3 regions of the Fictibacillus sp. 23RED33 genome follow, and region 3 is predicted to be linked to each of the others. Evidence: riboswitches for the same ligand, from Rfam matches in the RefSeq annotation. Region 3 holds a riboswitch; each other region holds the start of a gene.
What was found. A riboswitch is a leader RNA that binds a small molecule or an ion and turns the genes downstream of it on or off. The one in region 3 is predicted to bind S-adenosylmethionine.

Region 1: linked by a shared signal. The riboswitch ahead of IHV09_RS11070 (methionine ABC transporter ATP-binding protein) and the one ahead of IHV09_RS07280 (bifunctional homocysteine S-methyltransferase/methylenetetrahydrofolate reductase) in region 3 are both predicted to bind S-adenosylmethionine.
Region 2: linked by a shared signal. The riboswitch ahead of IHV09_RS08455 (sulfite oxidase-like oxidoreductase) and the one ahead of IHV09_RS07280 (bifunctional homocysteine S-methyltransferase/methylenetetrahydrofolate reductase) in region 3 are both predicted to bind S-adenosylmethionine.

The regions. Positions count from the first base shown of each region.
Region 1 covers NZ_JACZDX010000002.1:553,297-563,862, forward strand. The annotation lists gene IHV09_RS11040 (toprim domain-containing protein) at 55-402, shown strand; gene IHV09_RS11045 (PQQ-dependent sugar dehydrogenase) at 406-1,458, shown strand; gene IHV09_RS11050 (thioredoxin family protein) at 1,463-1,810, shown strand; gene sigI (RNA polymerase sigma-I factor) at 2,271-3,041, shown strand; gene IHV09_RS11060 (anti-sigma-I factor RsgI family protein) at 3,132-4,361, shown strand; gene IHV09_RS11065 (hypothetical protein) at 4,482-4,826, shown strand; SAM riboswitch class I at 4,906-5,036, shown strand; gene IHV09_RS11070 (methionine ABC transporter ATP-binding protein) at 5,349-6,374, shown strand; gene IHV09_RS11075 (methionine ABC transporter permease) at 6,367-7,035, shown strand; gene IHV09_RS11080 (MetQ/NlpA family ABC transporter substrate-binding protein) at 7,065-7,883, shown strand; gene IHV09_RS11085 (carboxymuconolactone decarboxylase family protein) at 8,136-8,516, shown strand; gene IHV09_RS11090 (hypothetical protein) at 8,793-8,933, shown strand; gene sufC (Fe-S cluster assembly ATPase SufC) at 9,175-9,960, shown strand; gene sufD (Fe-S cluster assembly protein SufD) at 9,980-10,566, shown strand, end outside.
Region 2 covers NZ_JACZDX010000002.1:1,388-11,953, forward strand. The annotation lists gene IHV09_RS08440 (vWA domain-containing protein) at 1-1,674, shown strand, start outside; gene IHV09_RS08445 (hypothetical protein) at 1,726-1,917, opposite strand; gene IHV09_RS08450 (hypothetical protein) at 2,095-2,385, shown strand; gene IHV09_RS08455 (sulfite oxidase-like oxidoreductase) at 2,416-3,084, opposite strand; SAM riboswitch class I at 3,188-3,295, opposite strand; gene IHV09_RS08460 (hypothetical protein) at 3,360-3,575, opposite strand; gene IHV09_RS08465 (S8 family peptidase) at 3,994-5,172, opposite strand; gene IHV09_RS08470 (hypothetical protein) at 5,508-5,687, shown strand; gene IHV09_RS08475 (carboxymuconolactone decarboxylase family protein) at 5,736-5,951, shown strand; gene IHV09_RS08480 (VOC family protein) at 6,001-6,372, opposite strand; gene IHV09_RS08485 (DUF1648 domain-containing protein) at 6,500-6,997, shown strand; gene IHV09_RS08490 (YpzI family protein) at 7,272-7,412, opposite strand; gene IHV09_RS08495 (hypothetical protein) at 7,576-8,190, shown strand; gene IHV09_RS08500 (DUF2187 domain-containing protein) at 8,330-8,509, opposite strand; gene IHV09_RS08505 (biotin transporter BioY) at 8,698-9,270, shown strand; gene IHV09_RS08510 (AMP-binding protein) at 9,313-10,566, shown strand, end outside.
Region 3 covers NZ_JACZDX010000001.1:1,406,886-1,417,451, reverse strand. The annotation lists gene IHV09_RS07320 (phosphoadenylyl-sulfate reductase) at 1-519, shown strand, start outside; gene sat (sulfate adenylyltransferase) at 546-1,742, shown strand; gene cysC (adenylyl-sulfate kinase) at 1,708-2,307, shown strand; gene IHV09_RS07305 (nitrite/sulfite reductase) at 2,332-3,960, shown strand; gene IHV09_RS07300 (DUF3906 family protein) at 3,976-4,197, shown strand; gene cobA (uroporphyrinogen-III C-methyltransferase) at 4,210-4,995, shown strand; gene IHV09_RS07290 (sirohydrochlorin chelatase) at 4,996-5,748, shown strand; gene IHV09_RS07285 (NAD(P)-binding protein) at 5,764-6,402, shown strand; SAM riboswitch class I at 6,404-6,519, shown strand; gene IHV09_RS07280 (bifunctional homocysteine S-methyltransferase/methylenetetrahydrofolate reductase) at 6,584-8,434, shown strand; gene metH (methionine synthase) at 8,427-10,566, shown strand, end outside.

The sequences.
Region 1 (10,566 bases), on a different contig from region 3:
TAATCTAAGCGATGCATTCATTTTATAGTCTTCAAAGTATAGGAGAGATGAGTAATGAATGAAATCAAAAACAAAGTAATCATTGTCGAAGGTAAATCTGATAAGGATAAGTTAGCCGCAATCTTGGATGAACCGGTTGAAATTATTTGTACGAATGGAACTTTAGGTTTGGATAAATTAGAAGAGCTTGCATTAGCCATTGAGGATCGAGATGTATATATCTTGGTCGATGCTGATGATGCTGGCCATAAACTAAGAAAACAACTGCAACGTGAATTGCCTAATGCAGAGCATTTATATATTAATAAGATGTACAGAGAAGTTGCTAAAACACCTCTAATGTACCTCGCAAAGGTATTGGTAGGTGCACACTTTAATATTCAAAAGAATTGCTTAGGATAAGCCATGAAAAAGAAATGGTTGAGTCTTCTAACTACCTTTTGCTTAGTGAGTGGTTGCAGTCCTTCAAATAAAGATGAAGTAAAAACGACTTCTAAAGATGCCGTGAGCAAAAATTTAAATATTCCGTGGCAAATAAACAGCACCCCAAAACAAATGTGGATCAGTGAACGAACTGGGGGGCTTGTTTTACTAGGGCCAAAACAAAAAAAGACCTCTTATTCCCCAAAATTTTCAGAAGCTATAGCTGATGACGGGGAAGGAGGTTTTCTTGGCTTTCTATTAGACCCAAATTACGACAGTAATAAAAAAGCTTATGGATATTATACATATGAAAAATCGAATCGTTTAGTTAATCGGATTGTCGAGATGCGTTTTGAAAATAATGAATGGAAAGAAAGCAGAATCCTGCTAGATGATATTCCAGGAGGCTACACACACAATGGAGGAAGAATGGAGTGGGGACCAGATCGAAAACTATATATCACAACGGGTGATAGTGGCGAAGAAGAGCTGTCCCAAAATCTAAACAGTCTGGCTGGGAAAATTTTAAGAATGAATAATGATGGTTCTGTTCCAGAGGACAACCCGTTCCATCCTTCACCTGTCTATACATACGGTCATCGGAATCCACAAGGAATGACATGGGATGATGAAGGTAAGATGTTTGCTGCTGAACATGGCTCATCTAACTATGATGAGATTAATAAAATTGATCCGGGTAAAAATTACGGATGGCCGATCATTCGTGGTGACGAAAAAAAGGAAGGGCTAGAATCACCGTGGGTTCACTCTGGTCGTGAAACGTGGGCACCTTCAGGCATCGATTATAAAAACGGTTATCTGTTTGTTGCAGCATTGAGAGGCGAAAGTGTCATAACGGTTAACACGTCTTCTAAGAAGATAACCACTATTGTTTCCAATAAAGGGCGCATTCGTGATATCCTTATTGAAGATAATCACATGTATGTTGTTACGAATAACAAAGATGGTAGAGGACAGCCGTCGAGCGATGATGATGTGCTGCTAAAAGTTTCACTAAAAAATGTAATGGAGTAGTACCATGAAAGAAATCACTCGAAAAAATTGGAACACCGTTATTGAACAATCACTTCAGAATCCGTACTTTCTATACCTAGAGACTCCGCTTTGTGGAACTTGTAAAATGGGAAAAAGAATGTTTGAGGTAGCAGTTGAAACGATACGTGTTCAAAAAGACGAAAATATAGCTGTAGGTGTTAGTAATATTAATGAGATGCCCGAGCTTGCATCCAAGTATGGGGTAACAAGCGTGCCATGTTTACTCATTCTTTCTAGAGGAATTGCAATCGATCGTATTTATGCACTTCAATCTGCGGGAAATATATATAAATCCATGTTAAAACTAGTGGAAAAGGAATATAAAGGGTGAAAAAAATGTGGGATATACCCCACATTTTTCATTTCATCGTCTAATTCTACAAAAAAACTTATTTTTCGGGGGTTAAATCTCAAGAAAAATATGGGAATTTAATGTCGTTCACTCGCCCTTTTGTAACAATAAAGGGTGTTTTTTTTTATTTTGAAATAACGCTGATGACCTTAGTAGAGGGGTTTATCAAGGTATTTGAACAATTATCAGTTTGTTTTGCAAATTCAGTACTTTAACGATAACGTCACAAATGTTACGGACGCTGTAATATTGTTATAGAACTGTATCCTACAAATGTCAAAAGTCATGGTATAAATGAATAGGAGAGCTTGTTTGCATGTTTGCTCCCTAGCTTATTGTGGTAAATAAGAATGATTTTATTTTTGAGATAAAAATATACGATTCACTAATAAACGAAACAAAATGCAAAGCAATTCTTTAACAGAGGTGATTGATAAACATGGCATCTTTAAATTTAAATGCAGTATTTCCTATTGGAAAAAATAAATTATCGAACAATAAATTAACAAGTATAGAAGATAAAGTTCTAACGATCCAAGAAAGAGACGATGAGAAACTAAGAAACGAACTGATCGGTGATTACCAACCATTCATTAAAAAAGTAACATCGAAAGTTTGCAGTCAATATATAGATCGTACGATGGACGAGTTTAGTGTAGGTCTTTTTGCCTTCAACGAAGCGATTGATCAATACCAAGAAGGTCAAGGTAGCCGTTTCTTGTCCTTCGCCGATATGGTTATTAGACGAAGAGTTATTGATTACATTCGTAAAGAAGTCCGTCAGAACAGACTGATATTCTTACAGCCAGATGAAGAAGATGAAGAAGGTCGCTTAGAAGAAAGTTATGCAGAGCAAAAAGCTGCGATGGATCATTTTGAAGACCAGATTCAAGTTGAGAATCGCGTTTATGAGATCGAAGAGTATCAAAAGTTATTAAAAACGTTCGGATTGAACTTTAAAGTATTAAGTAAGCATTGTCCAAAGCATGTGGATGCACGTGAAAATGCAAAAGAAATTGCTCGTCTTTTAGCTGAGAACGAAGAACTTGCCGCGTTTCTAAAAGAAAAAAAGCAATTACCAATAAAAGATTTATTAAATATGGTATCCTGTAGTCGTAAAACCATAGAGAGAAATCGAAAGTATATAATAGCAGTATCACTTATATATTTAGGCGATTTTCAAGCGCTGAAATCATACATTCAGCCATAAGGTGAGGTAAATAAGGTTACTAGGCAAGGGAATGTAATGTTCTCTTGCCTGTAATTTATACTGATCCTGCTACATGCGGGAGGGATATCATTGAAGAACGGCAGCGGCATCGTTATTGAAGTTCAGAATAAAAAAGCAACTCTTCTCATGAAGGACGGAACCTTTGTCACAGTAAGAGTACCAGCAGGTAAAAGACCTCTTATAGGTAATGAGTATCAGGCTTCTTATTTTTCACACAAAAAAAGAAGTCTTTTTGTGCTGCCATCTATTTCGTTTTCAGTGGCAGCATTAATTGCATTTCTTTTTATTTCAGGTCTTTTACCCAACAGCAGCCATTCTGCCGCGGCTGCTTATGTTAGCTTTGATATCAATCCAAGCCTTGAGGTTGGCGTAGATGATAATATGCGAGTGGTTGAAATGGATGCCTTTAATGACGAAGCAAAAAAAATCATTAAGAAATACAATTTTTCTACAGATGATCGTATGCCGTTTGAAGTATTCGCGGATCAACTGATCAAAGCTTATCAGCGAGAAGGCTATATGGAAGAGAATCAGTCCATGCTTATCACTACAGTATCCGATAAATCCAGTGATAAGAAAACGAAGCAGGAATTGGATCATGCATTGGATTCAATTGTTAAAAAAGCTGTCGTTCAATACCCTGTAGCGATTACTGTTTCTGAAACAAACGAAGAAGTTCGCGATAAGGCGAAACAATTAGGCGTATCTTCAGGGAAATATACAGCATTCCAAGAAGCAACGAAGAATGATAAGCATCTTAAAGAAGAAAAGATTAAAGAAGTGAAGTTTCAAGAGCTTAAAGTGAATACTACTTCTTCTAAAAATATTAAATCTGTACCACATCCTCGTAAAATAAAGGCTGCACCTCATGAGGTCAAGGTAAAGCCAGTAATTAATAAAGAAAAAAAATCGGATCACCAAAGCTCAGTTAAACCGACCGAGAAAAACCTTGTGAAGCCTCAAAAGAATACGAATGAAAAACGTAACAGCAAAGAGCTTGGCAATAGGAATGATCAAAATAACAATAGAAATCATATTCAGCAAAAAGAGCAAAGAGTAGAACCTAAAAAGATGAAGGAACCTGTCAGAACACAAAACCATGATAGGAATTACAATCAGAATAAAGAGCATAGAAAAGAAAACAGATATCAGGATAAGAATCATAACAAGCGACAAAAAGAAAATGACCGTAATAAACATGAACAGAGACAGCAATGGAATGGAGACAGGCATTCTAATGATGATCATAAGCGTTCCAAAGGTGAACATCGAAAGCAAGAAAAGAAACATAAACACTAATTATGAGATAACATGTCGTAATAGCAATTACGATTCCTTGCTGCTGTCGAAGGGTTTATAAAGGTATATGAATATTCCTCTAGAATCGGTGAAGTAACAACCAATTCGGGGGGATTTTTTATGTTGGATATCCGTTACTTTGAAAGTCAAATAGCAAAAAGTCCGTATCTTTCTCTTTATAATATCCCGGTAAAGCCTAGCTTTAAATGTAAGGACGAAACGACGCTGAAAATTGAATATAGAGAAGGAGAGCGGAACAGAACAGTCACGTTTACTGGGAATCCGAAATATCTATGTATGTTGCTTGAGGGGAAAATGAAGCTGAGTACTTTATTGAGACAAGAGATGATTGAGTTTCAGGGAACACTCAGACAACGCTTAAAATGGGAAGCGATTTTTTACTTAAGCTCCCATTGGGAAGAGATATCCGCCGGTGTACTCGTTCGAACTGCTAAAAATATTTGACACGAATCGACATGGATGATAATATTCTTCACAGTGATTCAAATATGCATCGCTTTAATTTAATAAAGTAACACTTTTTTACTTATCACGAGAGGTGGAGGGACTGGCCCTATGAAACCCGGCAACCGCTAGATCATTGCATTCTTATGAATGATGAACTAGAAAGGTGCCAATTCCTGCAAGGCTTTAAGTAGTCTTGGGAGATGAGGAGAACGTGCATAGAATATAATATGCCTTTCTGCTCATATTGAAGCAGAGAGGCATTTTTTTGTTTAATGTTTTCGTTTTACATTGAAGCTCTTGGGAGTAGTTGATTTCCGTTACAGGATGCTCGCTTTCCACGGGGCGTGCGGTGAGCCTCTTAGCGCTATGCGCTGTTAAGAGTCTCACCTGTCCCGCTGATCCCGTAGGAGTCTCGCACCTTCCACTACAATCAACTTATCGATGAAGGGAACACTTAAGCAAACCAATGCACCGTTTTCTATATGAGCCAATATTTAGATAAGAAATGAGGTAAGAATCTTGATTAATTTACAGGCAGTCCGTAAAGTCTTTCAAACCAAAGATGGTGAAGTAAAGGCTGTTGATACGGTAGATTTAAACATAAAACAAGGAGAGATTTACGGAATCATCGGATACAGTGGTGCAGGTAAGAGTACACTGATCCGCATCCTTAACATGCTAGAGCGCCCGACTAGCGGTACGGTTACGATTGGCGGCAAGAACATGTCTGAGCTGTCATCAAAAAAGTTAAGAGAAGCACGACAAGAAATTTCAATGATCTTTCAGCACTTTAACTTATTGTGGTCTCGCACGGTAAGAGAAAACATTGCTTTTCCTCTTGAGATTGCTGGTTATCCAAAAGCTAAGATCAAACAGCGTGTTGATGAGCTGATCGACCTAGTTGGATTGGAAGGTCGTGGTGGTTCTTATCCGTCGCAACTAAGTGGAGGGCAGAAGCAACGTGTAGGTATCGCACGCGCGCTTGCGAATGAGCCGAAAGTTCTCTTATGTGACGAAGCAACTTCTGCACTTGACCCTAAAACAACTGACAGCATTCTTGATCTGCTTGTAGAGATCAATCAAAAATTAGATCTGACCATTGTTCTTATCACACATGAAATGCATGTAATCAGAAAGATCTGTCACCGTGTAGCCGTTATGGAACAGGGGAGAGTAGTGGAAGAAGGCGATGTCCTAAATGTCTTCAAAAACCCGACAGAACCAATCACGAAGGATTTTGTGAAACAAGTAACAGAACCTGAAGAAACAGTCGACACGATCAAACAGTTTATTTCTGAGTTTCCGGAAGGCCGAATTGTCCAACTTACTTTTATCGGTGGACGAGCAGGACAGCCATTAATTACGGAACTGATTCGTAAGTATGAGGTAGATGTAAATATTCTACAAGGAAAGATTACGCAAACTCAGAATGGACCTTATGGAACGTTGTTCATTCAGATTAAAGGTACAGAATCTGCACTAGCTCGTGCAATGGAGTTTTTAAACAGTGTGCAGGTTGAAGTAGAGGTGATTCATAATGCTTAGTACATGGTTCCCGAATGTCCAATGGGATGTTCTATTAGAAGCGACAAATGAAACTTTATATATGTCAGCCATCTCTGTAGTGATTACATTTTTCCTAGGACTGGCTCTAGGATTGGCGTTATTTCTAACTTCTCCTGGTAACTTGTGGGGAAATAAGTTTTTAAACAGCGTGATTGCTATAATTGTTAACGTGTTTCGATCGATTCCGTTTATTATCTTAATCATCTTATTGATTCCTTTTACACGTTTAATCGTAGGAACGATGCTTGGAGCTGAAGCTGCACTCCCTGCATTAATCGTAGGAGCTGCGCCATTTTATGCACGTATGGTAGAGATCGCTTTGAGAGAGATTAATAAAGGGGTAATCGAAGCAGCGAAATCAATGGGTGCTACAAACGCTCAGATTATCTTTAAAGTTCTTATTCCCGAAAGTACGCCGGCTCTTGTTTCTGGTATCACTGTAACCGCGATTGCACTCGTAAGTTATACAGCGATGGCTGGAGTTGTTGGTGCTGGTGGTTTAGGAAACTTGGCTTATATGGAAGGTTACCAAAGAGACAACGCGGATGTAACATTAATTTCAACTGCACTTATCTTAGTCATCGTTTTCGTCATCCAATGGATCGGTGACCGCATTACAACAGCATTAGATAAGAGATAACGTTTTAAGACAACAAGGAGGAAGTTCATATGAAAAAAGTATTATCTGTTCTTATATTAACCGTTCTTGTTGCAGCACTTGCTGCTTGCGGGAACAAAACAGAAGGCGGAATCAGCGACGAGAAGATCATTGTAGGTGCTTCAAACGTACCACATGCTGAAATCTTGGAAGAAGCAAAACCTCTTTTGAAAGAAAAAGGTGTAGAACTTGAGATCAAAACGTTCCAAGATTATGTACTGCCAAACAAGTCTTTAGATGAAAAAGAAATCGGTGCGAACTACTTTCAGCACGTTCCTTATCTAGAGTCTCAAATGAAAGATCACGGATACAAATTCGAAAATGCAGGTGGCATCCACCTTGAGCCGATCGGAATCTATTCTAAAAAGTATAAGTCATTAGATGAGCTGCCTGAGGGCGCAACAATTATCATGTCTAACTCAGTAGCAGATCATGGCCGTATGCTTGGGTTACTTGAAAAAGAAGGATTGATCAAAGTTAAAGAAGGTGCTGGAGCAGAAGCACAAATTAAGGATGTTGTAGAAAATCCTAAGAAGCTTAAATTTAAAGCAGATGTTGATGCGGGTATGCTTCCAAAAGCCTACAAGAACGGTGAAGGCGATGCCGTACTAATCAACACAAACTACGCGATCGATGCTGGATTAAACCCTCAAAAGGATGCGATCGCATTAGAAGGATCTGATTCTCCATTCGTAAACATCATCGCGGTTCGTGAAGGAGATAAAGATAAGAAATCTGTTAAAGCTTTAGTAGAAGTTTTACGTTCTAAAGAGATTCAAGATTTCATTAAGAAGAAATATGAAGGTGCAGTAGTGCCAGTAACAGAATAATTTTCTATAAAGAACTGACTTTGAGATTAAAGTCAGTTCTTTTTTTGAGTAAAGATCGATCAACAACACTTTATAGTCCTTCAAACTAACTTTTAGACCCTGCGATTCCATTTATAGGCCCTTGAACTTAATTTATAGTCCTTCAAAGTCATTTATAGGCTTTTCGACAAAAACTTACGAACATTTATTACATAACCAGCTTGCGAATGACCCATACTAAACCTGTTTACTATTTTGACAGGAGTGAATGAAATGAAACAAGAAGAACAGCCGCTACCCGGATCGAATTCAACGCAATATCACCTGATCCGCTATAAAGAAGGCTTAGGGAAATACAATGAGAATATGCCTGAACTTACACATGCTTATAATGAATTTACACGCCATTGCTTTAAAGAAGGTGAGATCTCTGAGAAGTATAAGCAGTTGATCGCTTTAGGAATCAGCATCTATTCTCAAGATGAATATTGCATCATCTATCATACAAAAGGTTGTTTAGATCAAGGGTGCTCGGAAAATGAAATTCTTGAAGCTGTGGGTGTTTCTGCTGCATTTGGCGGAGGAGCGGCTATGAGCCAAGGTGTGACCCTCGTTCAAGAATGCATTAAAGAATTAAATAACCCGCGTCATTAAAAGAAAGTCTAAAATTCCACACTTACATGTTTTGAAATCATCCTAAGAAGGTAATGGAAGTAATGTAGCGCATTTAGCAGGATAACATAGGAAGTCACATCTGTTTTCAATAGGAATCATCATGCACTGGTATGCAAGGTGATTTCACTTGGATAACGGATTGAGCAAAATGAGTGATGCTGATACGCTATTATTGTTAACTAACTTTAACTTTGAAAGGATTGATTCATTATCCACCCCATTAAAGTAAAACATACGTCCGAGATGGAAAAAGCAATGCACCAGTCACATGGCTGTGGTTTTGCAGAGTATGAGAGGGATTTGGAAAAACGCCTAGATGTTGAGAAGGTCCGAGATATGGAATACAAAAAAGGGTTAGAAATAGCGGCAAATGCGAACAGAAATCATACGCCGTAACATATGAACTTAAAATTACAAAAGGCTGATTCATAAGGTGGTCTACCGCCTAATGAGTCAGCCTTTTTTCAAATCTTGTGACTGATGTACAATTAATATGACAACAATGGAAAAGTAAACAGCTCGTTCCCTTGAACATACATTTCATTTGTTATAAGATTAGAATGAGAATAAATTGAGAATGGCTATTTTGTGCCTTTTATCAAAATCTTAAGAATGATTTCTTAATGGAGGTTGTATTATGTCAGCACCTAATTTAAAGATTGAAGATCTTCGTGTATCTATTGAAGATAAAGAGATTATTAAAGGTTTAGATCTCGAAATAAATGGTGGCGAGATCCATGCGATCATGGGACCAAACGGAACAGGAAAGTCTACTCTTTCTGCAGCGTTAATGGGACACCCTAAATATGAAGTAACTTCTGGTAAAGTTACGTTCAACGGTGAAGATCTTTTAGAGATGGAAGTTGATGAGCGTGCACAAGCTGGTCTGTTCTTAGCTATGCAATACCCTTCAGAAGTAAGCGGTATTACAAACGCTGATTTCCTTCGCTCTGCAATCAATGCAAAGCGTGAAGAAGGCGACGAAATTTCTCTAATGAAATTTATCCGTGAGTTAGATAAAAAGATGGATCATCTTGAGATGGACAATGCGTTCGCACACCGTTACTTAAACGAAGGATTCTCTGGTGGAGAAAAGAAGCGTAATGAGATTCTTCAAATGATGATGCTTGAGCCAAAATTAGCAATCCTTGACGAGATCGATTCAGGACTTGATATCGATGCTCTTAAAGTAGTAGCTAAAGGTGTTAACGAAATGCGTAACCCGGATTTCGGTTGCTTGATCATCACTCACTACCAACGTCTATTGAACTACATCACTCCTGATAAAGTACACGTGATGATGCAAGGGCGTATTGTAAAATCTGGTGGACCTGAATTAGCTCAACGTCTAGAAGCTGAAGGGTACGACTGGATTAAAGAAGAGCTAGGAATTAAAGACGAAACTGTTGGTCAAGAAGCGTAAGCATTAAGGGGGACTATACATGTCAGTTGATACGAGCCTAAGATTTGATAAGGACTACGTAACCGGTTTTTCAAGCAGCAGACAGGAACCCGCTTGGCTGCAGGAACTTCGTTTGCAAGCATTGGAATTAGCTCAAGAGCTTCCAATGCCTAAACCGGACAAAACTAAAATCGATAAATGGAACTTTACAGAATTCAAACATGAAGCAACTGGCACTCCTGTTGCGTTCAATGAACTTCCTGAAGATGTTAAGGCATTGATCGGTTCTGAAGAAGAAGCGAAGAATGTTCTTGTTATCTATAATGGAACACCAGTTTATTTTGCACTTGAAGAGTCGGTAAAAGAACAAGGTGTTATTTACACAGATCTTCTAACAGCTGCAAAAGAGCATGAAGATCTAGTGAAAAAGTACTTTATGAAAGCTGTTGCGGTTGATGAGAACCGTTTGCCAGCCCTTCATGCAGCACTATTCGTTAATGGAGCATTTCTTTATGTTCCAAAGAACGTGGAACTTTCTGCTCCTATTCAAGCCGTTTATTATCAAGACGATGAAGCAGCGATCTTCAACCACGTTATCGTTGCAGCAGAGGATAACAGCTCAGTAAC
Region 2 (10,566 bases), on a different contig from region 3:
ATCTGGGATACCTTGAAGCAATTGAAATCTCATCCGCACCGTGAATTTCTCAAGCAAGTCCTTCTTTTTGCAGAAGATTATCGATTAGAACAGATCTGCGTGAAGAACCGACCGGGGATGACGCATGCATTCAAGCTCCGAAAAGAAACGTTCCAGGTTCATTACAACCGTGAGTACCGAAAGCATATTCAGCAAAAGCGTACGCTTGATGCGCTTTTTTGCCATATTATCCTTTTGGCGAACAAACGGTTTGTGGCCGTACCAGAAGAGACGCAGAAACTCTATCAAGAACTGCGCTCTCATTTAACCAAACTTACAACGGCTAAATCGACTGAAGATATCGCTGCGATCATCACAGAGATGGCAGCAATCATACAAAAACACACAAACTTAAACGATATGAAAACTGCATACCGTAGTTTCAGTGACCCGTCGCAAAAAAGCCAAACAAATAGTGAGACCGATCAAAACTTTGACGACCTTACACGAAACAACGAAACGAAAACGAAGAAAACGATCACTAAGGATGAAGATTCAGACAAGGATAAAGACGACAAAGAAAAAGAGTCTCATTCCTCTTGGCATGATGAAACATCTGACCCGCAGGATTCGTTTTTACAAATGGACCTTGATCAGGGAACAAACACAGATTTGTTAGGAGAAGGTGCGAGGGAAGCAGAAAGTGGTGACGCGGTGTTCGGATCGGTTCAAACGAGCGCTAAAAGTACAGACAACAACGACTTCGACACTCAAAACGAGCATGAAGCCGAAACCGACAACAACCAAAATGGTTCTGACTCTGCAAACCACTTCCCGTACGGAGAAGTGAACAAAAATGTCACCGAGCATTTTGTGCCAGCAAAACCGGCAACCCTCGACGAGATTGCTCAATACGACGAATATAACCAAGAGATCGCGCCGTTCGTTTCGCAGCTGAAACAAAACTTTTTAAAAACGATGGAGCACAAACGAACAGCACCAAGAGAAGATCTGCACTTTGGAAGACTTGGAAAGAAGCTTACGAGACTCGTAACCGATAAGAATCCAAGGCTTTTCCGGAAAAAGCAGGAATCTCCACAAGAACTCGATACGACATTCACGCTCCTCGTCGACTGTTCAGCGTCTATGTTCAACAAGATGGAAGAAACGCAAAAGGGGATCGTGCTTTTTCATGAAACGTTAAAAGCTCTTCGGATTCCACATTCTGTAGTTGGCTTTTGGGAAGATGCAGCAGATGCTTCAAATAACGATCAACCGAATTATTTTCATGAAGTGATCTCCTATCGTAACTCTCTGCATCAATCGGGAGCGCCGATCATACAGCTCGAACCACAAGAAGATAACCGTGACGGATATTCCATCCGACGTATGGGAGAAGAGCTGGCAAAACGACCAGAGCAGCAAAAGATTCTGCTCGTTTTCTCAGACGGTGAACCAGCGGCTTTCGATTATGAATCGCATGGCGTACTCGATACACACGAAGCGGTTACTCGTACAAGAAAGCTTGGGATCGAAACGATTGGTATGTTCATCGCAAACGGAGAGATCACAGAGGAAGAAGAGAAGTTGATGCAGAATATCTATGGTCCGCAAAATGTAGTTGTGCCAAGTGCTTCAGAGCTTGTCGACTATCTGATGCCCGTACTTCGTAAGCTACTTTTCAAATCTTTATAAAACGCCAAAACGCCTGGGTCAGCTCACCCCAAGGCGTTTTTTATGTATGTATCAATACTCCAATAGCTTCAGCCAAGCAAAGATTACTCCAACAAACCCCGTGTAGCTAAAGATCCTGACAGACCATTCTGGTAAGGCTGTTCGAAGTACGCTTGAAAATATGCCGACCACAATAATCGCGGCAAGTAAGATGTAAATGGAAATGATATCGAACGGAATACGAAAAGACAGCCATTGTTCCATCGCCAAACCTCCCTAGTAAGGATAATATCGGACAAAATGCCTATACATTAAGAACAATTCACGAAAAAAGCCGAATTTTTATGTGTTCGAAAATCGGGATATGAAGGATAACATCGGGCACCGCAAATAGGGCAAACGCATATAGTATTACTAATTCAGGTGTTAGGAGTGAATGATGTGAATCAACGTGTAGTAGACGTCATTTTAGCAGAAGCAGAAGAAGAATATTTAGCAAATAATAAAGATGGTACCACGTTTGCTGCAGAACTCGCCTTACTCGCTTCAACGCTTGTGACCGCGGGGGATTTTCTAGCTACGTTCAGTGCAGCGATCGCTCTCAGACAAGTGTACCTCGATCAAGCGCAGGATCTAAAAGACCAGCAAGAACAAGAAGCTCAGATGAAAGACATCCAAGATCAGATTACAGCGTTAAAAAATGAGATTAAAATGCTGAGGGGAAGAAAATAAACGGACTTCCCCCTAATTTTTCATTTGGGATCAATCATACTCTTTCTTTTTCCACTCATCTTCAGGCATCTCAAATTCATCGCTCGAAAATCGTTCTTCTTTAAACGGATCGCCATACATATGAAAGCCGTTTTGCTCCCAAAAGCCTGGCTGATCCTCTTCTAAGAACTCGAACTTACGAATCCACTTTGCACTTTTCCAAAAATAAAGATGCGGAACGATGAGACGCAGCGGAAATCCATGCTTTTCCGTTAACGGCTTGCCGTCAAAAGAGTGCGCAAGAATGACATCGTCTCGCAACAAATCTTGGAGAGGAACATTCGTCGTATAATCGTAATCAGCGTGGACCATCACATACTTTGCTTTTGGATCCACATCAAAGTGCTTTAAAAAGTCCGTAAATTTAACACCTTCAAACGCATTGTCGAACCGTGACCATCTCGTCACACAGTGAATATCTCGTACTACTGTCGTTTGAGGCATCTTCATGATGTCTTCAAAACTAAATTCGACACGTTTTCCTACGAGTCCTTCTACAGATAACGACCATTTTTTCATATCGTAAACAGGAACCTCCCCCTCATGAAGAATAGGGAACTTTTTTGTTTCAACCTGCCCAGGAGGCAAGCGGTTTCCTAGTTTTTCATCGACTTGTGGGACACGCATCTTTTTAATGCGATCCGCTTTGTTAAGGTCCATAAATGAACACCCTTTCTTTAATACGATTGATTCCATTTGAGGTAGCAAAAACAAAAAACGCCATCTTTTATAAAAAAAGAGGACGAGTGGTTGTGTTCACATCCTCTTATCTTTCAGTCTGTAAAACTGTTAGATGTAGCACCGTGCCTAACAAAATAGGTGGTTGCCGGGCTTCATAGGGCTAATTCCCTCCGCCTGCTCGAAATAAGAGACCGATTAATCGGCTTAAAAACGATATGTAAGTTACAACTATTATACATTCAGGACATGAAAAATCAACTTGAAATGAGATCAGCCACAAAAGACATCTCGCGAGAAATGCCTAGATACAGAACGACAACGCCAAAAACCGCTGTACTGATCAAGAAAAAGTAGACGATTTTTTCTTCGGCTTCCTTTTCACTCTGCCTTTTTTCTGATTCAGTCGACTCACTCTTGCCAGAACCTTGAGACGTTTTTTTCTTTTGCTTACCTTTACCAAGACCAAACATAGCTGAAATCCTCCGCATCTTACAGATGTTTCTGTTAACAGTTTTTCATGAAAGCTGTTTTCGTATTCATCGATGTTTAAGATAGAGGTTGATTTCCGCTCCAGGTTGCTCGCTTTCCGCGGGGCAGGCGGTGAGCCACATTTGTTCGTTTCACTCTTAAGTGTCTCACCTGCCCACCTGTCCCGCAGGAGTCTCGCACCTTACACTCCAATCAACTTCTCGAAGAAGCAAATGAACAAAAATGCATTAACTCTACAGAAATTGTCTTCATGAAGAAGGGAGTTTTAACAAATGCAATTTAGTTGTTAAGTGTGGATAACAGTCGTTAACAGCATCTATGAAAAAAGGAAAATAAAAAACCTCCAGAAGTTATAAACACTAACTTCCAGAGGTTTGGGAACATTTTTATTTATATCAATTACTGCTGAACAGCCGCCGCTGCATTTACGCGTCCGTTTTGGAACTGGCTGCCTGTTCCGGATACAGGATCAGCTGTGTTTTCAAGCGCTGCACGGATTTGAGAAGCACTCTTACCTTGAGCCGCAAGAAGTCCTGCTACACCCGCAACAACTGGTGATGCCATAGACGTTCCTGAGAAACTCGCATACTGGTTATTTGGTGTTGTTGAATAGATGTTAACACCTGGCGCTGCGATATCAACCCACGTACCGAAGTTTGAGAATGAAGCTTTACGGTCGTTTTGATCGGTAGCCGCAACTGCAATCGCGTTCGTATAATAAGCAGGGTAGCTAGGAGAAGATACACCCTCATTTCCTGCAGCAGCAATGACTACAGAACCTTTGCCCCATGCATAATCAACTGCGGATTGAAGAGTCTGTGTGCCGCCTGCTCCACCAAGACTTAAATTGATAACTTGCGCACCTTGATCAGCTGCGTAACGAATGCCTTGAGCGACGTCATCGAGTGATCCACTGCCGTTCGCATCAAGAACACGAACTGCTAGAATAGAAGCTTTTGGAGCAAGACCCGCGATTCCCACACCGTTATTTGTGTTCGCAGCCGCGATACCCGCAACGTGTGTACCGTGCTCGTTTTCATCCAATGGATCGTTATCGTCATCTACATAGTCGGCACCTTTAATGACTTTTCCAGCAAGGTCTGGGTGGTTATAGTCAACGCCTGTGTCAATTACTGCAATTTTTACAGAGGAAGAGCTCTGCGTAGTATCCCAAGCTTGCTCAGCTCCTACTTTTTGTGGCGCATATTGCTGACTTTGATAAGCAGGATCGTTTGGTACATAGCTTGCATGGAACGTTAAGTTAGGTTCCGCATACTCAACAGAGTCAAGATTTTCATAGTTCTTGATCGCATCTGCCACACTGCCGTCTACTTTCACGACTGTAAAGTCTTTTGTAACCTCAACTACTTTACCGCCAAGTTGTGAAACTTTGTTTTTAGTATTAGCTGCTGCTGAAACAGAATCTTTAAAATGAACAATAATTTCTTGTGAAGCAGCTTTCGTTGCAGCAGGTGTAAACGAAGCTTTCGACACCTCCGAATTTGCAGCAGATGCTGGCAATGCTAATGAAACAAGTAGTGGTAATGTTGCGGCAGTCGCCACGAAACGCTTTAACATAAAAATCACTCCTCTGTTGTATTTACCAAGCAAGCTTGGCTCCGATGGTAAGGAATTCAACAATTTTCAACAAAACCCTTTAATACTATTCGAAAATAATGATTATTTACCAAAAGACTACAATCACAGAGAAGATATTACTACAAGAGCGTTTAGGTTCGCATGACCTATTCATTATCTTAAAATATAAAGTGGGTAGGTGATAAGACTCAAATTCGACAGAAAGCGCATTCAGTCTCAACCCCTTAAACAGAAACATAGGACTACTTTGAAGAATGGTGTAAGGTAAGAGGGAAAGAAAAAAGAAATTTTTTATTTGAGGAGGAGGAATACAAATGGCACGTTTACCAGAAGTAGATGTGGAAGGAACACCCTTTAAGAAATCCCTTGCTAACGCACCAGATATTCTAGATGCTTTTCAGCAGATGGAAAAAGCGCTGAACGACATACTAGAGCCTGAACTTATGGAGATGCTCCGCTTACGAGCGGCCTCAAACAATGGGTGCGACTACTGACAAAGCATGGACTACGGGACTCTGGATGAGTCCTCACGAAAAACAGCGATGAAGCAAGGAAACGCAGAACTATCAGAACGTGAAAGTCTAGCTCTCGAACTCGCTGATCACATCATGGCTTATCACGGACAACTGCCAGATGAATTATACAACCGACTCACGAAACATTTTTCAAAAGAAGAGATCATTGCGCTATTCTTCCAAATCGGAAGCAAAAACGGAGCCAACTGGTTTATTATCGCGATGGGAATACTAAACGATTAACAAATAAAACGTCCAGATCACGCATGCGATCTGGACGTTGTTTTATGTATTATCTATGCTGGTCGATCAGGATCAGGTTTCCATCTGGATCTTCAATCGTCAAACTCGCAGGACCCTCACTCGTTTCATCCGCTTCAGTCGATAACGAAATTCCTCTTTCTTTCAGCTGTTTCTGAAGCTCTCGAATATCAGTGAAATTTTCAAGATTTTCCGCATTTTGGTTCCATCCAGGGTTGAAAGTCAAAATGTTTTGTTCAAACATACCTTGAAACAAGCCGATAACCGTATCCTCATTCTTCAAGATCAACCAGTTATGCTCGATGTTGCCACCTAACGATTCAAATCCTAAATTTTCATAAAAAGCTTTTGAACGATGGATATCTTTTACACTTAAACTTACAGAAAACGCACCAAGTTTCATAAGATCCTCCTTAAAATATCTGATAATTTAACTATAGATTTCTTTTACCCCGATTACAATTCAATTCATGACGAAACTTTCCATCGAAAAAAAACGTATAGCATAGAGGGAGGAGGTTGAAAAGTATATGTATGAAGGCCGACCAAAACTTAACATACAAAGAACATGGTTTGAAAACTTTTTAGATATCGCATCAATCACCTTATTGGTAATAGGAACAGTGAGCTTGATCTCACAGTGGGCTGCTATTCCGAACACCGTGCCAACCCACTTTAATGCAGCCGGAGAACCAGATGGCTGGGGAAGTAAGAACAACCTATGGATTTTAATCGTGATGGGAGCGGTGACGTGGTTACTGCTTACCGTGTTAGAAAAATTTCCGCACATCTACAATTATTTTAATCTTACGGAAGAAAACGTAGAAAGACAGTATAAAAATGCGCGCATGATGATCAATGTAATGAAAAATGAAATCTTGATCTTTTTCGTCTATATGACTTGGGCCTGTGCAGAAGTCGCCAATGGAACAAGTGAAGGATTAAGTGTGTGGGTACTCCCCATTTTTATCATAGGAATCACAGGATCCATCGCTTTTTTCATCGTAAGATCAATTAAATGGAAGTAAAAAAGGGGACGAACTTCATTTGGAGAAGTAGAGTCCTCTTTTTTATGAAGTGTGTCTTTTCCTAGAGTACATAATAGCTATGTGTGCGCCGTATAAGGATAGTTATTTACCATAGTTCGGTAATGTGAATTAATTTCATGGATAAGCTCCATAATTTCACGGTAAATCATTTTAATTTCACGGATAAATTTTTTTATCGAATTTTCGACTCATACCGACACTGAAACAATAATAAAGCAGCTCATACTTTTTGATGAGCTGCTCCCATTTTTGATTACTGATCTTGATGGTTGCGTGCACGCGCTTCATCTGGACCTTCCATCTTAGTAGCACCAGAATATTTTAAGTCTTGATCACGGTCAGATTCAACGCGGCCAGATTCACGCAACTTCTTTTCCTGTCTGTCTTTTCCCATAGTGAAATCCCTCCAATCACATCAGATTTTCATTAGTATGAGGACTAACTGAAACTTTTATGTAAAAGCTGAAAATATCCTGAAACAGCCTACCCAAACGTTTAGCTTTTAGAGAAAAGGGAATCCCCTAACTACGAAAAAAATTAATCGAGGAGGACTTAAAATGGTACAGAGTGTAAACACTACAAACGGATATGAAAACGGCATGTATCCTGAAGATGCTTACGGTACAGCGCAAAGAGAGAGAGTGGCAGACCCGCAAAAAAGCAAGCTACTAACAGGAATCGTAATTGGCGGTATCGTTGGTGGGGCACTTGCCTTGATTGATTATAATACACGGTCAAAAGTAAAGAACACTGCGGTAGGGTTGAAGGATAGCTCCAGCAAAATGATTACGGAAGTTAAACAAAATCCAGGTGAAGTGAAAGATCAGATGATCAGCCAGTTCAAAACAGCGAGCACCACTTTAAAAGATGCGATCAACGACGCGCAAGCGCTATACGAGCGTCTCAATAAAGACGTTTTTGGAAACATTAATACGCTAAAAGAAATCTCAAGTGATGTGTTATCGACAGCTAAAGAAACAAAAGGGGAGCTTGGCAGCATCGGTTCAAAATTAAAAGAAGCAGGATCCGAACTAGCTGATAACCCAATCGGAAATGACAAGCTTCACGATTATTCCACTGGATCAGCGCAAGAAACGACTTACACAAGAGAAAATGATACAAACGTCGTTTCAGTAGGCGTGACTTCACAGAACAATCGTAAAAACTTGTAAAAAAACAAAAAACAGCTCTCTGCGCAGTTTCGCTGCACAGAGAGCTGTTTTTGTATTGTTGAAAATCTCATTGAAAATGGATTGGAGCGAAAACAAACTGCTACACTCCATTTAAAAGTCGTTTATTTCTATATAAGATCTAGCTATTTATGATTTGTCTAATATCGTTCAAACGTACAACTTGCTTCGCATCTTCAAAATGCTCCGAATAGTTTTCTGTTACGGAAAAGTCCACAACAGCGGTGTTGGTCAACAATGAAGTAATTTCTCCTTTTAAGCCGTCGAATGTTTCAATAATATCACCGATTTTAAATTCCATGCCTTTTCCTCCAACGTAATTAATGTTTGTACTATTTTACCATAATTGTGACTAATTTTCCTTTTATTTTTAAAAACTTCTATTTGTTAAGTATTATAGCTGAATCAATTACGTATTGCTATTGAAGCGCTTTTAATGTTAACTTAAAATTAATATAAGTTGACATAAATACGATGAGGTGTTTTTTCATGAAAACAAAAGAGATGACGTATGTAGCTTTATTCGCAGCAATCATGATTGTATTAGGATTCCTGCCCCCAATCGTTTTGCCTTTTACACCAGTTCCCATTACAGCACAAACTCTTGGTGTAATGCTTGCAGGTGTGGTGCTTGGTGCCAAACTAGGCGGATTAAGTATGATTGTTTTCTTACTAGTAATTGCAGCTGGTGTTCCAGGATTAGCTGGTGGACGCGGTGGTGCAGGTGTTTTTGTAGGACCAAGTGCTGGTTATATACTTAGCTGGCCATTATCAGCTTTCTTAATCGGGTTATTGATCGAAAAAGCAAGACAGCCACTTCAAGTGTGGAAGGTCTTCATATACAATTTCGTCGCAGGAATCGTCTTTGTTTACCTTTGCGGTATTCCAGTTGTTGCATTTGTAATGGACATCAGTTTGGAGACAGCTGCAGTTTCAGGTTTAGCTTACTTACCAGGCGATTTGATAAAAGCTACTATCGCAGCCGCACTTGGTGTTAAAATAAGACAAAGATTATTTAAAAATCAGACTGCTCTTACTCAAAATCATACGATCAGCCATTAATAGATTGTCTTCGGACAGTCTTTTTCTATAGGGAGGACTTCTGTGCTAATTACCGATACGATTCAACAAAGTGCCCTTTTACATCCTGAGAATACAGCGATTCAAATGGGTGAAGATAAAATAACCTATCAAGAACTGGACAGCAATGTTAAGAAAATCGCTTCATATTTTCGTAAGCAGGCCTTCAAAGGAACCCAAGGAAAAGCAGCGCTATATGTGCCTAACGGAATAGATTTTCTACAATATTTCTTAGGAGGCATTTCTGCTGGCTGGATTTGTATTCCACTTGATTTGAAATGGAAAGAAAAGGAGCTGGAAGAAAGGCTAAAACAATGTGAGCCGGATTTGGTTATTACTACAGAAAAATGGCAGAGCAAAATGAAATACGGAAAGGTCACCCTAATTTCTGCTATTGATGATGTAAGTCTTAGCTCAAGTGAAGAAGTAAAAAGTACTGTTGCAGACAATTCATTGTTTTATATGGGGTTCACTTCAGGTTCGACGGGTGTTCCGAAATGTTTTGTACGCAACCATCGTTCATGGGTTAAAAGCTTTGCATGCAGTAAAACAGACTTTGGCCTTACTGAGAGTGACGCAGTACTCGTACCTGGACCACTTGTTCATTCGTTATTTTTGTATGCAGCGATCAGTACGATTTATTTAGGTGGAAAGGTGAAACTGTTGCCCAAGTTTTCAGCTACCCAAACTTTAAAAGAGATCAAGTCAGACGAAGTTTCAGCTCTTTATGCTGTTCCTACTATGCTTGCTGCACTAACTAAAGAAATGGATTCTCAGAACGGCGATTTAAGACTAAAAAGAATAATATCTTCAGGGGCCAAATGGGAACCTGGACTTAAAAGGAAAATAAATAATCTGTTTCCTAAAACAGAGCTTTTCGAGTTTTATGGTGCATCTGAATTAAGCTTTGTAAGCTTTATTAATCACCGAACTGCCTTACAAAAGCCGTTATCGGTAGGACGCGCTTTTCATAATGTAGAACTATCTGTTCGAAAAGATGGATACGAAGTGGAAAAAGGAGAAGTAGGTACTCTTTTTGTAAAAAGTGAGATGCTGTTTTCACACTATATTAATAGGCCTGATGCGAATAAAGAAGTTTGGGACGACAATGGATGGCTGACAGTAGGTGACTTGGCTAAGCTAGATGATGACGGAGATTTATTCATTATAGGACGCAGTAATAACATGATAATTTCTGGAGGACAAAACGTTTATCCTGAAGAAATCGAAAGAGTTTTGCATTCACTAGATGGAGTTGAGGAAGCTGTTGTTTTTGGG
Region 3 (10,566 bases):
ATTGTTTTCCTTGATACCCATCTGCATTTTCTAGAAACGTATAAAGTGATTGAAGAAGCGAAGAAAAGATATCCATCTCTTCGCATCAAATTGAAAACACCGGCTTTATCTCTTGAAGAACAGGCGAGTAAGCACGGTGAAGAGCTTTGGAAATTAAATCCTAATCAATGCTGCACGATTCGAAAAGTGATTCCTTTAGAAGAAGAACTAAACGGAGTAACAGCCTGGCTTTCAGGTCTACGCCGTGAACAGTCACCTACCCGCCAGAACACGCAATTTGTTAATCGGGATGGGCGATTTAAAAGCATCAAGATTTGTCCGCTCATTCATTGGACGTGGAAGGATATATGGCGGTATGCACATAAACATGACTTGCCGTATAACAAACTACACGACAATGGGTATCCAAGTATAGGCTGCGAGCCATGTACACAGGCAGCTGTTAACGCAGACGACCTTCGTGCCGGTCGATGGTCAGGTACAGAAAAACGAGAATGCGGGCTTCACGAGAATAAATAGAGAAATACTAGGAGGAGAGAGGCATTATGAGTACGATTCAACCACATGGAGGGCAATTAATCACTCGGTTCAAGCCTGAAACACCACATTACAACCTTAAAAAAGAAATTATTCTTGATGCAACTGCACTCAGCGATCTTGAATTGATTGCGATTGGAGCTTATAGTCCTTTAACAGGATTTTTAAACCAAAAAGATTATCAATCCGTTGTCCACGATATAAGGCTCAGCGATGGAACGGTTTGGAGCTTGCCCATCACGTTACCGGTAGATTCTGATACAGCATCAACACTTATAAGAGGTGAAGAAGTTCGTTTAACATACGATGGTGTAACCTACGGGATTCTTAAAGTAGGTGATGTTTATACTCCTGTTAAACAAATTGAAGCAGAGCGAGTTTATAAGACATCCGACCAAAATCATCCAGGAGTTAAGAAGCTGTTCGAACGACATTCTGTTTATGTAGGTGGCGAGATTACACTAGTTCGACGTATTAAGAAAAATTTGTTTCAAGAGTATCATCTCGATCCGAGTGAAACGAGAAAACGATTTAACGAATTAGGTTGGAGCACCATAGTAGGTTTTCAAACGAGAAATCCCGTTCACCGTGCTCATGAATATATTCAAAAAGCTGCACTTGAAATTGTAGACGGTCTTTTCTTAAACCCACTCGTTGGTGAAACAAAGTCTGATGATATACCAGCTGATGTTCGAATGGAAAGCTATCATGTTCTTCTAAAAAACTATTATCCTATTGACCGCGTGTTTCTTGCTGTATTTCCTGCAGCGATGCGATATGCAGGTCCTCGTGAAGCCATTTTTCATGCGATCGTCAGAAAAAATTACGGCTGCACACACTTTATCGTAGGTCGCGATCATGCTGGAGTAGGAAATTATTACGGAACGTATGAAGCACAAGAGATCTTTTCACAGTTTACAGAAGATGAGATCGGCATCCAAACGTTGTTTTTCGAACATAGCTTTTATTGCAATAAATGCGAAGGTATGGCTTCTTCGAAAACATGTCCACACCCAACGGAAGAACATGTCATCTTATCTGGAACTAAGGTAAGAGAGCTTCTTCGTAATGGAGAACTTCCACCTAGTACGTTCAGCCGAAAAGAAGTAGTAGAGGTATTAATAAATGGACTAAATCGAAATGATGCAAATCATAGAATAGGAGATTCAAATGAGCAAACCGCACAATATCATTTGGCACGATAGTTCAATTTCAAAAGAAGCTAGGCGAAAACAAAACAACCATTCAAGTTTTGTACTTTGGTTTACAGGTCTCTCAGGTTCTGGCAAATCAACTATCGCCAATGCGCTCGCAAAAGAACTTTACGAGAGAAACATTCGAAACTATGTATTGGATGGAGATAACATTCGTAATGGATTAAACCGCGATCTTTCATTCTCTGATGAAGATCGAAGTGAAAACATTCGACGCATTTCTGAAGTATCAAAGCTTTTTGTAGATAACGGAACAGTCGTACTTACAGCTTTTATCTCTCCCTTTATACAAGATCGGGAAATGGCGAAAAGAATCGTTTCAGAAGAGGAATTTATAGAAATTTTTGTTTCATGTCCGATTGAAGAATGTGAAAAAAGAGATCCAAAAGGTTTATATAGCAAAGCAAGAAAAGGTGAAATTCCTGACTTTACTGGAATTGATTCACCTTATGAAGAACCGATTTCACCAGATTTCACCATATATACTAACGAACAAAGCGTTTCTGAGATTGTAGAGAGCATCTTAAATCTTCTGGAAAAAAGGAAGCTGATTTAACTAAATAAAAAGGAGAATGAGAGAATGGCATATCAAAAGACGTGGGCAGAAAATCCGAAGATTAATAAGACCGAACAAAAAAAGCTCGTAAAAGACGGCTTAAAAATATTTGAAGATATTCCTTATTACGCAGAAAACGGCTTCTCCTCTATCCCGAAAGAAGAATGGGATAGTTTCAAGTGGGCAGGACTCTATCTGCAGCGTCCTAAAGAAGATGGCTATTTTATGATGAGAGTCAATGTTCCATCTGGCATTTTAAGTTATGAACAAGTAAAAGCATTGGCTCATATTTGCAAAGATTACGGAAGAGACGTATTCGATATCACGACACGACAGGCCATTCAATTTCACTGGCTGACGATTGAAGAGATTCCAGATATCTTTAATCGGTTAGAAGGAGTTGGGTTGTCGAGCGCGGGTGCATGCGGGGACATCACAAGAAACATCATGGGGAACCCAATCGCGGGCATCGATCCACACGAACTCTTCGATACCACTGAAATTGTAAAGGAAGTTTATGAGTTCTTTCAGCATAATGAAGATTTCTCTAATTTGCCGAGAAAATACAAAATGTCCATTAGTTCAAATGTAAACAATAGTGCTCATGCTGAGATCAACTGTGTGGCCTATACTCCAGCTTTTAAGGAAATTGAAGATAAAGAGATTCCTGGCTTTCACATAAAGATCGGCGGCGGTCTTTCATCTAGACCATTCTTAGCACAGCCCCTTGATGTGTTTATTGAACCGCATCAGGTAAAAGAAGTGTCGATCGCAATTACTACGATTTTCCGTGACTACGGTTATCGGGAAAAACGACACCTTGCACGTCTGAAATTCTTAATGGCCGATTGGGGACCAGATAAATTCAAAGAAAAGCTATTAGAATATACCGGACCGCTTCACTCTAAAGGAAGAGATGCTCTTAAAACTTGGAACGGTGGTTACTTCTATGGCGTTCATTCTCAAAAGCAAGACGGATTAAGTTATATCGGCTTTAACGTACCTGTTGGTCGACTTCATGCTGATGAAGTTTTAGAGCTTGCTGAAATTGCTAAGAAATACGGAAACGGTGAAATTCGAACGGTAAATTCTCAAAACTTAATTATTCCAAATGTGAAACACGAAAACGTCGACTTGCTTTTAAAAGAGAGCATTTTCAAACGTATTACTACTCAGCCTCTTTCATTTATAGGACATTCCGTCTCTTGTACAGGGATCGAGTACTGCAACTTAGCACTCGTTGAAACGAAAGAAAGGATGCGTAAAATCGCTGAGAACCTTGATCAAAAAATAACACTCGATGTTCCTGTTCGCATTCATATGGTTGGCTGCCCTAACTCATGCGGACAGCGTCAGATCGCAGATATTGGTCTTCAAGGTGTATTGTTAAAAACGAAAGAGAAAAAGATGGTTCAAGCCTTTGAGATTTATGTAGGAGGCACACTTGATGATGGCGGAAAGTTTAACGAAAAGCTTAAAGGAAAGTTTCATGCAGATTCACTTGACGAGGTACTTTTACGATTCCTTACTATATTTAAAGAAAAGAAACTTCCATCCGAAAGCTTTTTTGATTATATAGACCGTGTCGGGTTGGAACATCTTCAAATAGAACTGGACCGAATCGCAGAAGAGTTAGAAGAAAAAGTCTCATAAAAAGGGGGTCTTGCTATGTATTTATACCGTTTTGAAGTAATTTTGAAATCAGAGGTTATTCCTGTTGTGATAGCCGCTTCAACAGATGAACAGGCTTTTCAGTTGGTTGACATCGAGCTCGAAAAGTACTTTTTGAAACAGCCTGAAGTTGATGAGATCTCTCTTTATGAAAAGAAACGAATTCGTACGGGGAACGGCTTTGTGCTCTATGAACGTGAAACGATTTTAAATCCTTAAGGAGTGATGATGATGGGAAAAGTGTATCTTGTCGGAGCTGGTCCGGGAGATCCAGGGTTGATAACCGTAAAAGGTCTGCGTTGTATTCAGGAAGCGGATGTCATTTTATATGATCGATTAGTGAACAAAGAATTGCTCTCTTATGCAAAACCTGAATGCGATTTAATTTATTGCGGTAAACTGCCAAACTACCATTTCATGAAGCAAGAGACGATCAACAGTTTCTTAGTTAAACACGCTCAGAAAGGAAAAGTAGTAACTCGCCTAAAAGGTGGCGACCCCTTCGTGTTTGGAAGAGGAGGAGAAGAAGCAGAAACACTTGCCAAAAGCCGCATACCGTTTGAGGTCATTCCAGGGATAACATCAGGGATTGCAGCACCCGCTTATGCGGGTATTCCTGTTACGCATCGAAACATGGCTTCAAGCTATGCGGTCGTCACAGGTCATCGTAAAAAAGGCGAAGAAGATGAACTGAAATGGGAAAGTCTAGCGAACGGTATTGATACATTAGCAATCTATATGGGAGTGGGCAACCTAGGTTATATTTGTGAACAGTTAACAAAAAACGGAAAAAGTAAAGAAACACCGGTTGCTCTCGTTCAATGGGGTTCCTTAGAAAGTCAACGAACCGTTACAGGTACACTCGATACGATTGAGGATATTGTGGTTAGAGAACATATTGAAAATCCTAGTATGATCATTGTTGGTGAGGTCGTTCGTCTTCGCAGTGAACTGAAATGGTTTGAACAGCTGAACGATGAACGGAATAAGCTTGCTGACGTAAGAGAGGCTTTATAAGTGAAGGCATTGCTCTTTATCTGTCACGGTACAAGACTGGAAAAAGGACGTATGGAAGCAGAAGAATTTGTGAGACTGTGTATGGCACAAATTGATGTGCCCATTAAGGAGATTTGTTTTCTAGAGCTTAGTGAACCCTCTATCACTCAAGGTTTTGAAACCTGTATAGAAAAAAGAGCTACAAGCATCTCTGTCATTCCTGTGTTCTTATTAAGTGCGAACCATATAAAAATAGACATACCGAATGAGCTTCAGCAACTGCAGACTACTTATCCAGAAGTTGAAGTGAATTACGGACGTCCTTTCGGTGTACATCAAGCCATTTCACATTTGTTATGGGAGAAGATCATTAAAAGCGCGGTTACGTTAAGAAAAAATTCACATATCCTTCTAGTGGGCAGAGGTAGCACCGATCTAGATGTAAAGCGGGACCTAGAAGCAATAGCATCTAACGTTCAAGATCATTATGGAATTCCTAGTATTCAAGTTTGTTTTTTAACTGGTTCAGAACCAAGTTTTGAAGAAGCACTTTGGAGTAGCAGTGAATTATATGAGCAAGTTATCGTGGTGCCTTACCTTCTATTTTCAGGACTATTAATAAATGGAATAAAACATACGATAATTCGCTATCAGCAGCAAACCACACAAAACGTAACTCTTTGTGAGACGCTTGGCTACCATCCTATCCTTAAAGACGTTTTACTCACACGAATACATGAAACACTTGAAACAAAGAAGTATGCATGTTCTTAAAAAGAGAGGAATGCTATGTATCCTATTCACATAAATTTGTCTGGTAGAACGGTTGTAGTAGCTGGCGGTGGTCTAGTAGCACATCGTAAAATTAATGATCTATTGAATGAAGAGGCAAAAATTACAGTAATCAGCCCAGCAGCTCTTAATGAAATTCAAGAATTGCATGCTGAACGAAAGCTGACTTGGATCGAAAGAGAAGTGGAACGTGCTGATTTGGAAGAAGCGTTTCTAATCATTGCTGCAACCAATAGTAAAGAGATTAATTCTTGGATTGCAGAACAAACAAGTTCGAAACAGCTTGTGAATGTTGTTGACCAACCAGACCTGGGCAACTTTATTGTTCCTAGTGTCGTAAAGAGAGGGAAACTCATTTTATCAGTTTCTACTTCTGGAGCTAGTCCAAGTTTATCTAAATCGATAAAAAAAGAGCTTCAACAAAAATACAGTGAAGACTATGAAACGTATTTAAATTTTTTATTTCAATGCAGATCGATCATTAAGAAGGAATATCCGGAAAAAAATCGAAAAGACTTATTAACAAAGCTAACAGATCGGTCCTTTTTATATAACGAAGAAAAGCAACGCGCGTATAAACAGGAATTATTAAAGAAAATAGATCGCAATTTAGTAAACGAACCAATAAATGAATAAATCCTTATCAAGAGAGGTAGAGGGAGCGGCCCTATGAAACCTCAGCAACCAGCAGCTACTAGCTGAAAAGGTGCTAATTCCTGCAAGTTCGGTTTGTTGAACTTGTAAAGATAAGAAGACCCCGACGCTCAAAAAGTCTTCTTTAATAGAAGGCTTTTTATTTTTTATATAGGAGGCAGTCATGAGTTTAATCACAGACTTAAAACAAAACAAGATATTAATCGGTGATGGGGCGATGGGAACCCTTCTGTATTCGTACGGATCCGACTTTTGTTACGAAGAGTTAAATCTTTCTCAAGAAGAGCAGATCTATAATATCCATCGTGCTTATTTAGATGCAGGTGCTGATATCATTCAAACCAATACGTATGCAGCGAACTATTCAAAGCTCGAACGCTATGGGCTTCAAGATCACGTAAAAGAGATTAATAAAGCGGCTGTTCAGATCGCCAGAAAAGCTGCTCATAAAGAATATGTTGTAGGTACGATCGGTGGCATACGCGGTATAAAACCAAATAGCATTTCTCTTGATGAGATCAAGCGCAGTTTTCGCGAGCAGCTGTATTGTTTGTTGATGGAGAATGTAGATGGCATCCAATTAGAAACCTATTATGACCTAGAAGAACTAGAAACGGTTTTAAAGATTGCTAGAAAAGAAACATCACTTCCGATTATTGCTCAAGTGTCATTACAGGAGGTCGGCTTTATGCAGGACCGCACTCCCATTTCAGAAGCTTTGACCTCTTTAGAGAACATTGGTGCTGATGTTGTGGGATTAAACTGTCGTCTAGGGCCGTATCACATGCTGATGACGCTTGAGGAAGTTGCATTACCGGATCAGGCAATTCTTTCAGCGTTTCCTAATGCATCGCTTCCTTCTTATACAGATGGCCGTTTTAATTATGAGGGGGATGCTGACTATTTTAAAGAATGTGCCCATTTGTTCAGGCAGCAAGGAGTTCGTCTATTAGGAGGATGCTGTGGTACGACACCTGCTCATATACATGCCTTCTCTAGTGAACTAAAAAACTTAGCACCTGTAACAGAAAAAGAAGTGAAACAAAGAAAACGAAAGATTGTGATTCAATCAGCATCAAAATCTAACTATGTACCTCTAAGTGAAGAAGTAAAGAAAAGGCAATCCATAATTGTTGAATTAGATCCACCACGTAAATTAGATACGTCACGTTTTATGGAAGGAGCAAAGGCGTTAAAAAAAGCGGGAATCGACGCACTTACCCTCGCTGATAATTCACTTGCATCACCACGTGTTTGTAACGCTGCATTAGGGTCGATTGTCCAATCCCAACTTAATCTTCGCCCGCTCGTTCATATTACGTGTCGCGATAGAAATTTAATCGGTCTTCAGTCTCATTTAATGGGGCTTCACACGCAGGGCATTCATGAAATACTCGCTGTAACGGGAGATCCTGCAAGCGTCGGAGATTTCCCAGGTGCGTCTTCTGTATATGATGTCACGTCATTTGAACTGATCAAGCTCATCAAACAGTTTAATGAAGGATTATCTCTATCAGGAAAAGAGCTTGGAGAAAAAACATCTTTCACTGTAGGAGCTGCTTTTAACCCTAACATCCGATCCATCGATAAAGCCGTTGAGCGGTTAGAGAAGAAAATTGCATACGGTGCAGACTACTTTATCAGCCAGCCTGTATTTTCAGAGCAAAGACTTATTGAAACGTATGAGGCAACAAAACATATTGATAAACCGATCTATATTGGAATCATGCCTTTAACCTCTTCCCGCAACGCAGAGTTTCTTCATCATGAAGTTCCCGGCATCAAACTATCGAACGCTGTGCGTGACCGCATGGGTAAGTATACAGATGATCCAAAACAAGCGTGCGAAGAAGGCTTATCAATTGCGAAGTCGTTATTAGACACAGCTATGGAACTCTTTAACGGCATCTACTTGATCACACCATTTATGCGTTACGAACTAACCGTTGAATTAGCACGATATACACGAGCGAACTCTCCATCACTTTTATCCAGGAGGTCACAGAATGCCTAAGTCATCAATAGAAAAACAGCTAAAATCAAAGATTTTAATCATGGATGGCGCGATGGGAACGATGCTTCAAGAAGCCAATCTCACTCCAGAAGATTTTGGCGGTGAAGCGTATGACGGTTGTAATGAGTATTTAAATGTAACGGCACCCCATGTTATCGAATCCATTCATTATAAATATCTTGAGGCGGGCGCTGATATCATTGAAACGAATACATTCGGCGGCACGAATCTTGTACTGGATGAATACGAACTAGGATATAGAGCATATGAGATCAATAAGCTTGGAGCAGAAATTGCAAGAAAAGCAGCTGATGCTGTTTCAACAGAACACTGGCCACGTTTTGTTGCGGGCTCACTCGGACCAACGACAAAAACGCTCAGTGTTACGGGCGGAACGACGTTTGATTCGTTAAGAAATGCTTATGCTGAACAAGCACGAGGATTGATTGACGGAGGTGCAGATTTTCTTATCTTAGAGACAAGCCAAGATATGCTAAATGTAAAAGCTGGCTTTCTAGGAATTGAGCAAGCTATTGAACAAACGGGAAAAAGAATCCCGCTCATGGTTTCTGGAACGATCGAGCCAATGGGAACCACACTTGCGGGTCAGTCAATTGAGGCTTTTTATATATCGTTAAAACACATGAATCCTCTTGCCGTTGGGTTGAACTGCGCAACAGGACCTGAATTCATGCAGGATCACATTCGCTCTCTATCAAGTCTGTCTACATCAGCAGTGAGCTGTTATCCGAATGCAGGACTACCAGATGAAGAAGGAAATTATCATGAAACACCAGACTCATTGGCTACTAAACTATCTGGGTTTGCAGAAAAAGGATGGCTGAATGTGGTGGGTGGTTGCTGCGGTACGACACCTGCTCATATTAAAGCATTATCAAAAGCTATGAAGAACTATCAACCACGTGACTTGCAAGTAAACGAAACTCATATGGTTTCAGGAATCGAACCATTCATTTACGATGACCCAACGTTAAGACCGATCATGGTAGGAGAAAGAACAAATGTTATCGGTTCACGAAAATTCAAACGGTTGATTGCTGAAGGGAAGTTTGAAGAAGCGGCTGAAATTGCAAGGGCTCAAGTAAAAGGCGGTGCTCATGTACTCGACGTTTGTTTAGCTGACCCTGATCGAGATGAATTAAGTGATATGGAAGCGTTTATGAAAGAAGCAGTTAAGAAGGTTAAAATTCCCTTTGTGATTGATTCTACTGATGAAGATGTTATCGAGCTCGCTTTAAAGTATTCACAGGGTAAAGCCATCATCAATTCTATTAATTTAGAAGACGGTGAAGAACGTTTTGAAAAAGTGATCCCGCTTCTTCATAAATATGGAGCGGCAGTAGTGGTTGGAACGATAGATGAAACAGGTATGGGTGTATCTGCAGAACGAAAACTGGAAATCGCTAAGAGATCGTATGACCTTTTAGTGAATAACTATAACGTTTCACCTTCAGACATCATATTCGATCCACTCGTTTTTCCCGTTGGAACGGGTGATGAACAATACATCGGCTCAGCGAACGCAACGGTTGAAGGGATTCGCCTGATCAAGGAACACTTTCCACAATCCTTAACCATTTTAGGAGTCAGTAACGTATCATTTGGATTGCCACCGGTAGGTCGTGAAGTATTAAATGCAGTGTATCTCTACAATTGCACAGGAGCGGGACTCGATTATGCCATCGTGAATACCGAAAAGCTTGAACGTTTTGCTTCCATTGCACCGGAAGAAATTGAGATGGCAGAAAATCTATTATTTCGAACAACAGAAAAAGCATTATCTGCTTTTACAGACTTTTATAGAGGAAAGAAGAAAGAAACAAAATCCCAGCTGCCTGATATGAGTTTAGAAGAGCGACTACACTATTATATTTTAGAGGGTACGAAGGAAGGATTAATTCCAGACTTAGAGATCGCATTACAAAAGTATGCTACTCCATTAAGCATCATCAATGGACCATTAATGGATGGCATGAAAGAAGTGGGAAGACTATTCAATGAGAACCAGTTAATCGTTGCAGAAGTCCTGCAAAGTGCAGAAGTCATGAAAGCATCCGTTGCTTATCTCGAACCTTACATGGAAAGAAATGATGAATCTGCTTCAAAAGGAA